One region of the Bradyrhizobium sp. USDA 3364 genome, then DNA from elsewhere that is predicted to be linked to it. Evidence: riboswitches for the same ligand, from Rfam matches in the RefSeq annotation. Region 1 holds a riboswitch; the other holds the start of a gene.
What was found. A riboswitch is a leader RNA that binds a small molecule or an ion and turns the genes downstream of it on or off. The one in region 1 is predicted to bind S-adenosylmethionine.
Positions count from the first base shown of each region.

Region 1 (6,435 bases):
TCGTGATCGGCGCCGTCGGCTTCTATCTCGGCATCGATGTTCCCAAGCCCGCGATGCGCGGGACCGGGCGCATCGATACTGTCGAGCTCTTGACTGCGAGCGGCATCTTCCTCGCGGCGCTGGCCGCTTTGGTGTCGGTCTATGGCATCATCTTCGACGAGATTCCACCGCGGGCCTGGGAATTCGTGATCGCCTCGTGGTGGTTCGGCGGCGTCGTCATGCTGGCAATCGCCGGCCTTGGCGGCCGCCAGCGGCCGGCGCAGAAGGTCGCGACAATATCGACAGGGTCGATCCGGGATCAGCGGTTGCGGCGGTGAGCGCCATCGCCGCGGCCCGCTGCGCCAATCCGAGTCTCAGGCCTCCCGCTGGACCAGCTCGAAGGTGATGCCCTCGGGGCCCTCGAACAGCCGGAGCTTTCGGCTGATATAGTCCATCTCGTCGCTCAGCATGGTGACACCGTTGGCGATCAGGTGCGCGGTGGCTGCCTCAATGTCGTCGACGCGGAACGCGAGGTGATTGAAGCCCAGTTTTCGCAGATTGGTCGGGTGCACCCCCGGATCGGCCCCCGGCGGCGGGTCGAACGCGAGCAGCTGTATCTCAAAACCTGCTCCTTCGAGTGTGAGGGTGATGTGCTGCGCTTTCATCGCCGGCATGCCCATGTACTGCGCGGGAACGCCACCGTCGATGGTCGCGACGTGAGTTGTCTTGAAGCCAAGCAGCGCGAAGAATGAGATCGCCGGGCCGGCGTCTGCCACCGCGATCGTCACATGATCGGGACTGAGTATCATCTGATCGCTCCCTGTCATCGATGCCGCACGAGCTTACATCGCTTCGGGTTGCCGCGGAATGAGGGCAGACGCTGCGACAAGCGCGTCGCTGGGGCCACGATCCCGTTCGCAATCAAATGCCGTGGTTATAGGTCCTGGCTTTCGCCAGGACGACGACGTGGGGAAAGTCGCGGGCCGGATGCTACTTCTTCAAATTCGCATGCGGCCGGCCGAAGTCGGGCGCTGCCGAATCCTGGCCGGTCTCGACGATGCCGCGGCGGATGGCGCGGGTGCGGGTGAAGTGGTCGAACAGTGCTTCGCCGTCGCCGCGCCGGATCGCGCGGGTGAGCTTCGACAGGTCCTCGGTGAAGGTGCCGAGCATCTCGAGCACGGCGTCCTTGTTGGCGAGGAACACGTCGCGCCACATCGTCGGGTCGGAGGCCGCGATGCGGGTGAAGTCGCGGAAGCCGCCGGCGGAGAACTTGATGACCTCCGACTCCGTCACCTGCGCCAGCTCGTCGGCGGTGCCGACGATGGTGTAGGCGATCAGATGCGGCAGATGGCTGGTGATCGCCAGCACGAGGTCATGATGGTCCGGCGTCATGATCTCGACCTTGGCGCCGAGCGCAGCCCAGAAGGCGCGCAGCCGGTCGGTCGCGGCAGGGTCGGTGCCGTCGGGCGGCGTCAGGATGCACCAGCGGTTGATGAAGAGCTCGGCGAAGCCGGAATCCGGCCCCGAGTTCTCGGTGCCGGCGACGGGGTGCGCGGGCACGAAATGCACGGCGCCAGGCAAATGCGGCGCCATGTCCTTGACCACGGCTCCCTTCACCGAGCCGACGTCTGAGATGATGGCGCCGGGCTTCAGGTGCGGCGCGATCTCGGCGGCGACCGGACCACAGGCGCCGACCGGGATGCAGAGGATGACGAGATCGGCATCTTTCACGGCCTCGATGTTGGTCGCGACGACGCGATCGACGATGCCGAGCTCGGCGACGCGCGCGCGTGTCTTCTCCGAGCGTGCGGTGGTGACGATCTCGCCGACCAGGCCCTGCGCGCGCGCGCCGCGCGCGATCGAGCCGCCGATCAGGCCGAAGCCGATCAGCGCGATGCGATTGAAGAGCGGAGCCGTGGTCACGATGTCACTTTCCACCTAAGAAGTCGCGCAGCCCCTCGACCACGAGGCGGTTGGCCTCCTCGGTGCCAATGGTCATGCGCAGCGCATGCGGCAGCTTGTAATTGTTGAGCGCGCGCAGCACGAGGCCGCGCCGGGTGAGATAGGCGTCGGCCTCGGCCGCGGTCCTGCCCTTGTCGGTCGGGAAGTGGATCAGCACGAAATTGGCGACGCTCGGCGTCACCTTCAGCCCGAGCTTGCCGATCTCCTCGGTCAGCCAGTTGCGCCACTGTTCGGTGTGGGTCCGCGACATCTGCACATGCGCGGTGTCCTCGATCGCCGCCACTGCCGCCAGCATCGCCGGCGTCGTGACGTTGAACGGACCGCGGATCCGGTTGCAGGCATCGACGATATGCGCCGGGCCGAACATCCAGCCGACTCGCAGCGCGGCGAGGCCGTGGATCTTGGAGAAGGTGTGCGTCACCACCGTGTTGTCCGTCGTCGCGACCAGCTCGATGCCGAGCTCGTAGTCGTTGCGCGAGACGTAGTCGGCATACGCCGCGTCGAGCACCAGCAGCACATGCGAGGGCAGCGCGGCGCGCAGCCGCTTGACCTCGTCGAACGGGATATAGGTGCCGGTCGGATTGTTCGGGTTGGCGAGCCAGACCAGCTTGGTCTTCGGCGTCACCACCTTGAGGATGGCGTCGACGTCGGCGGTGAAGTTGGTCTCGGCCGCGATCACGTTCCTGGCGCCGTTCGCCATGGTGGCGATCGGGTAGACCAGGAAGCCGTGGGTGGTCGAGATCGCCTCGTCGCCCGGCGCGAGATAGGTGTGTGCCAACAGATTGAGGATCTCGTCGGAGCCGGCGCCGCAGATGATGCGGTCGGGGTCGAGTCCATAGGTGCGGCCGATCGCCTCGCGCAGCACGCGCGAGGTGCCCTCCGGATAGTCCTCGAGATGGTCAGCGGCGGCCTTGTAGGCCGCGATCGCCTTCGGAGACGGGCCGAACGGCGTCTCGTTGGCGGACAGCTTGAACACCTTGCGGCCCGGTTCCGGCATCGGGCTCTTGCCGGGCGTGTAGGGCGCAATATCGAGGATGCCGGGGTTCGGCACGGGGCGGGACATCATCAACTCCGATTAGCGCGTTTTCCAGCGAAGTGGATACCGGTTCGCGTCAAGAAAACGCGTCAAAACAAGAATCTGCACGGGCGGCTAGCTTTTGGCCGATCCGTTAGAGGGCACCGTATAGCGCGTTGCGTGGCTGCCGACGAGGGCCGACGAGCGCACCGAGGCGCCGGCCTTGATCAGCGCGAGCTTGATGGCCTCGAAACCCTTGTTCTTAAGGTCTCGCCCGGCGACCGAGACCAAGAGCGCCGCGCCGTCGAAGGCGGTGTCGGGGACCGCCACGATCTCGGCGAGCGGGGCCAGCGCGCGGGCGACGTCGGCGTTCCAGCCGGAGACGCGCACGCTCCAGGTCTGCACCTCGGTCACCATCGCATCGTCGGCGACCCGCGAGATCACGAACACCGGCAGCGCGGCGGGATGGTCGGCGCGTTCGAGGAACGGCAGCCGCGCGATGATCTTCGGCGCGCCGTCGGCCTCCAGCGCATTCCACCACGGCGTGCGGCTCGCGATCGCGGAGACCAGCGCGAGGTCGCCCTTCGACTTCGTCACCGCCTCGACCGCGGCCTGTGCGCTGAAATGCGAGACGTAGGGCACCACGAAGCCGAAGTGAAACCGCGCCGAGTCGCGCATCGCCGACTCGCCGACGGACACATCGGCATGCACCGCGAACGGCGCCTGCACGTAGGTGAAGGTCGAGATGATGACGCGCCAGATGCCCTCGATGGTGTCGAGCGGCAGGATGCCGCGATGACGCTGCACCAGTTCGCGCATCATGCTGGCCTCGCGTGCCGGGCGGAACGCCGAGCCGACCTCCTGGGTCTTCTTGACCTGGATCAGGCGGTCGATGATGTCGCCGCGCGCCATCAGCAGGCGGTGGACCTGCTCGTCGATCGCGTCAATCTCCTTGCGCAACTCCTGCAGCGTGGGCGGCGACGGGGGTGGGTTGGACATGCTCTCAAACCTTGTCGTCGGGGCGGCCCGTTGCCGCGTCGGACAGGGCCCCTGATTAGGAAAGACGGCCACTGAAAGCAAAGAGAAACCTCGCGGTCCAGCCTTGCGGAAACGGTTAACCAATTGGCCGGCGACAGGGCTGCCTTGACGGCGGGGGCCCTGGGGACTACGTTCCCGGCATCCCGTGGTCATTTGAGCCGGCCGGCTTGCAGCCACGTTAAACAACTCGCTAAACAGGCCGGGGACAGATCAGCTCCCGGCCGAACCTATGTTCAGGCCGGGTTTTTTATGGCTTGATTTTCTGTTCGAGGCCTCCCGCGCGGAGGCAGGGTCGCCTAAATGAGCAACGTGCGTCCGATAACGAGCCAACCGATCCCCAGCGATGATCGCGCCCATGAGGCCGATCATCCGTCGTCATTGGTGGCGAAGTTCGGGATGGATCAGCCGCTCAAGCTCGATTGCGGCGTCGATCTCGCACCGTTCCAGATCGCCTACCAGACCTATGGCGAGCTCAATGCCGACAGGTCCAACGCGATCCTGATCTGCCATGCACTGACCGGCGACCAGCACGTCAACAACACCCATCCTGTCACCGGCAAGCCCGGCTGGTGGGACACCATGGTCGGCGCGGGCAGGCCGATCGATCCCGACAAATACTTCATCATCTGCTCCAACGTGATCGGCGGCTGCATGGGCTCGACCGGGCCCGCCTCGTTCAACCCTGCGGCCGGCAAGGTGTGGGGGCTCGATTTCCCGATCATCACGATCCCCGACATGGTGCGGGCGCAGGCGATGCTGATCGATCGCCTCGGCATCACCACGCTGTTCTGCGTGGTCGGCGGTTCGATGGGCGGCATGCAGGCGCTGCAATGGACCGCGGCCTACCCCGCGCGCGTGTTCGCGACGCTGGCGATCGCCTGCTCGACACGCCACTCGGCGCAGAACATCGCGTTCCACGAGCTCGGCCGCCAGGCCGTGATGGCCGATCCGGACTGGCGCGGCGGCCGATATGTCGACGAGGACGCGCATCCGCATCGCGGATTGGCAGTTGCACGCATGGCCGCGCACATCACCTATCTCTCGGACGCCGCGTTGCATCGCAAGTTCGGCCGGCGGATGCAGGACCGCGAGCTGCCGACCTTCTCGTTCGATGCGGATTTCCAGGTCGAGAGCTATCTGCGCTACCAGGGCTCGTCCTTTGTCGAGCGCTTCGATGCCAATTCCTATCTCTATCTGACCCGCGCGATGGACTATTTCGACATCGCAGCCGACCACAACGGCGTGCTGGCGAAGGCGTTCACCGGCATCGAGACCCGGTTCTGCGTGGTCTCGTTCACCAGCGACTGGCTGTTTCCGACCTCGGAATCGCGCGCGCTGGTGCATGCGCTGAATGCCTCCAGCGCACGGGTGTCGTTCGCCGAGATCGAGACCGATCGGGGGCACGACGCCTTCCTGCTCGACGTGCCCGAATTCCTGGAAATCTCCCGCGCTTTCCTGCAGGCCGCAGGCAAGGCGCGCGGACTGAAGAATGACGGCCAGTCATGAGCATGCAGCAGACACTGCCCTTGCCGGGCGTCGCGCCGGAGCGGACCGGCGGCTATCGTACCGATCATCTTTTGATGGCCGAGATGGTGCGGCCGGGCTCGCGCGTGCTCGACGTCGGCTGCGGCGATGGCGAGCTGCTGCAGCTGCTGGAGAGCCGCGGCATCGACGGCCGCGGCATCGAGCTGTCGCGCGAGGGCGTCAATGGCTGCGTCGCCAAGGGGCTCGCGGTAGTGCAGGGCGATGCCGACACCGACCTCGTCAACTATCCCGATGACGCGTTCGACTACGTGATCCTGTCGCAGACCCTGCAGGCGACGCGGCAGCCGAAGGTGGTGCTGGAGAACCTGCTGCGCATCGGTCAGCGCGCGATCGTCTCGTTCCCGAATTTCGGGTTCTGGAAGATGCGGCTGCAGCTCCTGATCGGCGGCCACATGCCGCGGACGGAGAATCTGCCGGCGAACTGGTACGACACCTCGAACATCCATTTCTGCACCATCAAGGATTTCGTGCAGCTCTGCGAGGAGATCAACGTCAAGATGGAGCGCGCGGTCGCGCTCGATCTCTACGGCCGTCCGGTGCCGCTCAACCTGCCCTGGTGGGTGTGGAACATGTTCGGCGAGCAGGGCGTGTTCTTGCTCAGCCGCGGCGGGCAGGGGAAGTAGCCATCGACGTCATTGCGAGGAGCGAAGCGACGAAGCAATCCATCTCTCCGCATGTGCGGACGAATGGATTGCTTCGCTCCGCTCGCAATGACGGTCTAGACCGGCGCCGCCACCAGTGACCTCGGATCGCGCACCGGCCAGCGGCCGGCCTCGACCAGCGCGATGAAGCGCTCGACCATCTCGTTGAACAGCGCCGGCTCCTCGAGATTGAGCACGTGGCCCGATTTCGGGAAGAACGACAGGCCGGCGGCCGGCAGATGCTGTTTCAGGAAC
Region 1 covers NZ_JBSRYG010000002.1:1,646,404-1,652,838, reverse strand. Annotated here, with positions in the region: gene ACVILL_RS07745 (hypothetical protein) at 1-317, shown strand, start outside; gene ACVILL_RS07740 (VOC family protein) at 354-788, opposite strand; gene ACVILL_RS07735 (prephenate/arogenate dehydrogenase family protein) at 970-1,902, opposite strand; gene hisC (histidinol-phosphate transaminase) at 1,907-3,004, opposite strand; gene ACVILL_RS07725 (chorismate mutase) at 3,092-3,955, opposite strand; SAM riboswitch at 4,130-4,209, shown strand; gene metX (homoserine O-acetyltransferase MetX) at 4,295-5,500, shown strand; gene metW (methionine biosynthesis protein MetW) at 5,497-6,162, shown strand; gene ACVILL_RS07710 (alpha/beta fold hydrolase) at 6,258-6,435, opposite strand, start outside.

Region 2 (6,435 bases), 1.8 Mb from region 1:
CAAGGCGCAAGCTGCAGGAAGGCCGCCATCTGTCGAAGGACGAGATGGTCACCTGGTGGCGCATCCTCAACAAGAAGGGCTGGGGCGTCACCCACTGGCCGAAGGAGTTCGGCGGCACCGGCTGGACCACCGTGCAGCACTACATCTTCAACGAGGAGCTGCAGTCCTATCCGGCGCCGCAGCCGCTCGCCTTCGGCGTCAGCATGGTCGGTCCGGTCATCTACACCTTCGGCAATGAGAAGCAGAAGAAGGAATATCTGCCGCGCATCGCCAATGTCGACGACTGGTGGTGCCAGGGCTTCTCGGAGCCGGGCTCGGGTTCGGACCTCGCTTCGCTGAAGACCACGGCCGAGCGCCGTGGCGACAAATGGATCATCAACGGCCAGAAGACCTGGACAACGCTCGCCCAGCACGCCGACATGATCTTCTGCCTCTGCCGCACCGACAAGAACGCGAAGAAGCAGATGGGCATCTCCTTCATCGTGTTCTCGATGAAGTCGAAGGGCGTCACGGTGCGCCCGATCCAGACCATCGACGGCGGCCACGAGGTCAACGAAGTGTTCTTCGACGACGTCGAGGTGCCCTACGAGAATCTGATCGGCGAGGAGAACAAGGGCTGGGATTACGCCAAATTCCTGCTCGGCAATGAGCGCACCGGCATCGCCCGGGTCGGCGTCTCGAAGGAGCGGCTGCGGCGCATCCGCGCGCTGGCCTCCAAGGTGGAGTCCGGCGGCCGTCCCGTCATCGAGGATCCGGCGTTCCGCGAGAAGCTCACGGCCTGCGAGATCGAGCTGAAGGCGCTTGAGCTCACCCAGCTCCGCGTCGTCGCCGACGAAGGCAAGCACGGCAAGGGCAAGCCCAATCCGGCGTCCTCCGTGCTCAAGATCAAGGGCTCGGAAATCCAGCAGACCACGACCGAGCTGCTGATGGAGATCATCGGTCCGTTCGCCGCGCCCTATGACGAGCACGGCGATGCCGGCTCGAACGAAAGCATGGATTGGACCGCGCAGATCGCGCCGAGCTACTTCAACAACCGCAAGGTTTCGATCTACGGCGGCTCCAACGAGATCCAGCGCAACATCATCAGCAAGGCCGTGCTGGGGCTTTGATCTTGTCTCCCTCCCCCCGCCCTTCGCGGGGAGAGGTGAGGGGGCCCGGTTTCGGTAACGACTTTCAGTTTAAGGGAACGAACATGGATTTTGATCTGTCCGAGGAGCAGCGGCTGCTCAAGGAAAGCGTCGACGGGTTGCTGGCGGATGCCTACGACTTCGATGCCCGCAAGAAGTACATGAAGGAGAAGGGCGGCTGGAGCAAAGCGCTCTGGGGCAAGCTCGCCGAGCAGGGCCTGCTCGGTCTGCCTTTCGCGGAGACTGACGGCGGCTTCGGCGCCGGTGCGGTCGAGACCATGATCGTGATGGAAGCGCTCGGCAAGGCGCTGGTGGTCGAGCCCTATCTCGCCACCGTCGTGGTCGCCGGCGGTTTCCTGCGCCATGGCGGCTCGGCTGAGCAGAAGGCCAAGTACATCCCCGGCATCATCGACGGCAGCAAGACCTTCGGCTTTGCCCAGCTCGAGAAGAACTCGCGCTACGACCTGTTCGACGTCGTGACCACAGCGAAGAAGAAGGGCAGTGGCTGGGTGATCGACGGCGAGAAGTTCGTCGTGCTCAACGGCGAGAACGCCGACACGCTTGTCGTGACCGCGCGCACCAAGGGCGGCCAGCGCGACAAGACCGGCATCGGCGTGTTCCTGGTCCCGGCGGATGCCAAGGGCGTCACCAGGAAGGGCTATCCCACCCAGGACGGCCTGCACGCAGCCGACATCACCTTCACCAATGTCGAGGTCGGCGCCGATGCTGCGATCGGCGATCCCGAGAACGGCCTGCCCCTGATCGAGCGCGTCGCCGACGAAGCCCGCACCGCGCTGTGCGCGGAAGCCGTCGGCGCGATGGACGAGTCGCTCAAGGAGACCGTCGAGTACATCAAGACCCGCAAGCAGTTCGGCGTTGCGATCGGCTCGTTCCAGAGCCTGCAGCACCGCGCGGCCGACATGTTCGTGGCGCTGGAGCAGGCCCGCAGCATGTCGATGTTCGCGACCATGGCGTCTGACTTCCACGATGCCAAGGAGCGCGCGTCTGCGGTTGCGGCGGCCAAGGTGCAGGTCGGCAAGTCCCTGAAGTTCGTCGGCCAGCAGTCGATCCAGCTTCACGGCGGCATCGGCATGACAATGGAAGCCAAGATCGGCCACTACTTCAAGCGGCTGACCATGATCGAGAACACGCTCGGCGACACCGACTACCACCTCCGTCGCGTCAGCGAGGGGGGCGGGCTGCTGGCGTAACCCTACACACGTCATTCCGGGGCTCGCGAAGCGAGAACCCGGAATCTCGCGCCACACAACCTCTAGATTCCGGGTCTGCGCCTTGCGGCGCATCCCGGAATGACGCGTCAATAACAGGGAGGCAACAACAATGAAAAACACCCCGTTTGATCTCACCGGCCGGGTTGCGGTCATCACCGGCTCGAGCCGCGGCATCGGCCGCTCCTCCGCGGAGCTCCTCGCAAAACTCGGCGCCAAGGTCGTGATCTCCTCGCGCAAGGCGGATGCCTGCCAGGAGGTCGCCGACGGCATCAAGAAGGCCGGCGGCGATGCGCTCGTCATTCCCTGCAACATTTCACGCCGCGAGGAAGTCGAGGCGCTGATCTCAGGCACGATCAAGCATTACGGCAAGATCGATACCCTGGTCTGCAATGCCGCGGTGAATCCCTATTACGGACCGCTGCTCGACATCAAAGACGAGGCCTTCGACAAGATCATGGGCTCGAACGTCAAGAGCAACATCTGGCTCTGCGCGCTGGCAGTGCCGCAGATGGCCGAACGCGGCAAAGGCTCGGTCGTGATCATCTCCTCGATCGGCGGCTTGCGCGGCTCGACCGTGATCGGCGCCTACGGCATCTCCAAGGCGGCCGACTTCGCGCTGTGCCGCAGCCTTGCCGGCGAATGGGGGCCGAAGGGCGTGCGGGTCAATTGCGTGGCGCCGGGCCTGGTGAAAACCGACTTCGCCCGCGCGCTGTGGGAGGATCCGGAGAATCTGAAGCGCCGCACCGCGTCGTCGCCGCTCCGCCGCATCGGCGAGCCCGACGAGATCGCGGGCGCCGTGGCCTATCTCGCCTCCGACGCCTCGACCTTCATGACCGGCCAGACCATCGTGGTCGACGGCGGTGTGACGACGGCGGCGACGTAACGGCTTGCTCGCTTTGCCTCTCCCGCTCGCGGGCAGGGCAATCGCATATGAAAAGTTCGGTGTCGTCCCGGCGAAGGCCGGGACCCATAACCGCAGGATTTGGTTTGACGAAGGCTCGTGGTCGCTCGCCCGCGCCGCAACCGCTCCCTGGGGTTATGGGTCCCGGCCTACGCCGGGACGACATACGCTTCCGGGCTTCTACGCCCCTCAGACCCGCTCCAGCGCCTGCACAAAATCCTCGATCAAATCGTCGGGGTGCTCGAGCCCGGCCGAGAAGCGAATAAAGCCTTCGCTGATGCCGAGCTCGGCGCGGGCCTCCGGCGCCAGGCGCTGATGCGTCGTGGTGGCGGGGTGCGTGACCAGGCTCTTGGCATCGCCGAGATTGTTGGAGATGCGCGAGATCTTCAGCGCGTTGAGGCAGCGGAAGGCGCCGGCCTTGCCGTCCTTCACCTCGAAGCCGACCAGCGTCGAGCCGGCGCCCATCTGCTTCTTCACCGTCTCGGCCTGCGGATGATCGGGACGGCCGGGATAGACCAGCCGCGTGATCTTCGGATGGTTCGCCAGCGCCTCGGCGATCTTCGCCGCGTTCTCGGTCTGGGCGCGGACACGGACGCCGAGCGTCTCCAGTCCTTTCAGCAGCACCCAGGCGTTGAACGGCGACAGTGACGGGCCGGTCTGGCGCATGAAATTATGGATGTGCTCGGCGATGAAGGCTTCCGACGACAGGATGACGCCGCCGAGGCAGCGGCCCTGGCCGTCGATATGCTTGGTCGCGGAATAGACCACGACGTCTGCGCCGAGCGACAGCGGGCTCTGCCAGATCGGCGTCGCGAACACGTTGTCGACGATCAGCCGGGCGCCGCCGCTATGCGCGATCTTGGCGATCGCGCCGATGTCGAGCACGTCGAGTGTCGGATTGGTCGGGCTCTCCAGGAAGAAGGTTTTGGTGTTCGGCCGCAGGGCGCGCTGCCACTGGTCGAGATCGAGGCCGTCGACCAGCGTCGTCTCGATGCCGTAGCGCGGCAGCAGGTCCTGCACGACATAGAGGCAGGAGCCGAACAGCGCCTTCGACGCCACCACGTGATCGCCGGCCTTCAGCGGCGCGAGGATCGCGGTGGTCACCGCGGCCATGCCGGTCGCGGTCGAGCGCGCGGCTTCCGCGCCCTCGAGCTCGATCATGCGGCGCTCGAACATCGCGATGGTCGGATTGGAATAGCGCGAATAGATGAAGCCGGGATCCTGGCCCTTGAAGCGCGCCTCGCATTGCTCGGCGGTGTCGTAGACGTAGCCCTGGGTGAGAAAAAGCCCTTCCGACGTTTCCCCGAATTGCGAGCGCAGCGTGCCGCCATGGACGAGGCGGGTTTCGGGACGATAGCGGGCGGTACCTTCAGATTCAGACATGTGACCTCCGAAGTGGCCATTTCCCTCGGAAATGGCCACAAAAAAACCGGCCTGGAGCAACCTCCACAAGCCGGGATCACACTGTCCCCGGCCTGTTTAGCGACTTATTTAACGTGGCTGCAAGCCGGCCGGCTCAAATCACCACGGGATAAGTGCAGCTGATATTCCCTCGCGCCCTTTCCGTCAAGACGGTCATCGGATAACCCGTAAAAGCCCATATTTTGGGGCTTGATGGCCGCCAGAGGTTGATTTTGGGCCATCTCGAGGGATCGCCAAGGGACCGCATCGTGTCGTTCACGCTGGAAGATGAATCCAACGGAATCCTGCCCGACCGCATGATCGCGGAGATGGCGGAGGCCGGCCTCATTCTGCCGGCCTATGACTTCGTCGAAAGCCAGATCCAGCCGGCAAGCCTCGATCTCCGCCTCGGCGACATCGCCTACCGCGTCCGCGCCAGCTTCCTGCCGGGGCCCGATGCCACCGTCGCCGAGCGGATCGACCAGCTCAAGCTGCACGAGATCGATCTCTCCGACGGCGCGGTGCTGGAGACCAACTGCGTCTACATCGTGCCGCTGCTCGAAAGCCTGGCGCTGCCGCCGGAGATCGTGGCCGCGGCCAATCCGAAGAGTTCGACCGGGCGGCTCGACGTGTTCACCCGCGTGATTGCCGACGGCACCCGCCGCTTCGACATGATCGGGGCCGGCTATCACGGCCCGCTCTACGCCGAGATCTCACCGAAGACGTTTCCGGTGCTGCTGCGCGAGGGCTCGCGGCTGAGCCAGGTCCGCTTCCGGATCGGCGAGGCGACCTTGACCGCCGACGAGCTCGATGCGCTGCATGCCGCCGAGCGGCTGGTCGATATCGACGATGCCGATCTCACCCACGGCGTCGCGCTGTCGGTCGACCTCTCCGGCGAGAGCTCGGGCGGCTTCGTCGGTTATCGCGCCAAGCGCCACACCGGCGTGGTCGATGTCGATCGACGCGGCGGCTATGCGGTCGACGATTTCTGGGAGCCGATCAAGGCGCGGCCCGACGGCAGCCTCATCCTCGATCCCGGCGAGTTCTACATCCTGGCTTCGAAAGAGGCCGTGCAGGTGCCGCCGGACTACGCCGCGGAGATGGTGCCGTTCGATCCGCTGGTTGGCGAATTCCGCGTCCACTACGCCGGCTTCTTCGATCCCGGCTTCGGCTATGCCGGAGCCGGCGGCAAGGGCGCGCGCGCCGTGCTCGAAGTGCGCTCGCGCGAGGTGCCGTTCATTCTCGAGCATGGCCAGATCGTCGGCCGCCTCGTCTATGAGCGCATGCTCGAGCGTCCCGATGCGCTCTACGGCCAGCGCATCGGCTCGAACTACCAGGCGCAGGGCCTGAAGCTCTCCAAGCATTTTCGCGTGTAATTCCGCTTCGCGCACGTGTAATTCCGTAGCCCGGATGAAGCGCAAGCGAAATCCGGGGCGCTGCATACACGGATTGAGTTGCCCCGGATTGCGCTTCGCTGCATCCGGGCTACGATCCTGCGCGCGAGGCTTGATCTCGCCAACAACAACAGCGGGAGCAAACATGACCGGAGAGCAGGACGCACGCGAGGCGCAGTGGCGGAAGTGGCGCAGCGTCGCCGATCTCTATCACGCCTTCTTCACCGGGCTGATCCTCACCGTGGTGACGCGGCGCGGCACGGCCGATGCCGCCGAATTCGTCTTCCGCGTGTTTCGCCGCCAGCAGCAGGAGCGTTTCCTGCCCGGCCTGAAGAAGCTCGGTCTCGACGGCCTGCCGCCGGCGGTCGCGGCCGCGCAGT
Region 2 covers NZ_JBSRYG010000002.1:3,442,126-3,448,560, forward strand. Annotated here, with positions in the region: gene pimC (pimeloyl-CoA dehydrogenase large subunit) at 1-1,109, shown strand, start outside; gene pimD (pimeloyl-CoA dehydrogenase small subunit) at 1,193-2,338, shown strand; gene ACVILL_RS16145 (SDR family NAD(P)-dependent oxidoreductase) at 2,469-3,242, shown strand; gene ACVILL_RS16150 (O-succinylhomoserine sulfhydrylase) at 3,450-4,643, opposite strand; SAM riboswitch at 4,719-4,798, opposite strand; gene ACVILL_RS16155 (2'-deoxycytidine 5'-triphosphate deaminase) at 4,931-6,037, shown strand; gene ACVILL_RS16160 (hypothetical protein) at 6,201-6,435, shown strand, end outside.
Region 2: it holds a riboswitch for S-adenosylmethionine, as region 1 does, so the genes downstream of both, ACVILL_RS16150 (O-succinylhomoserine sulfhydrylase) here and metX (homoserine O-acetyltransferase MetX) in region 1, are expected to answer to the same signal.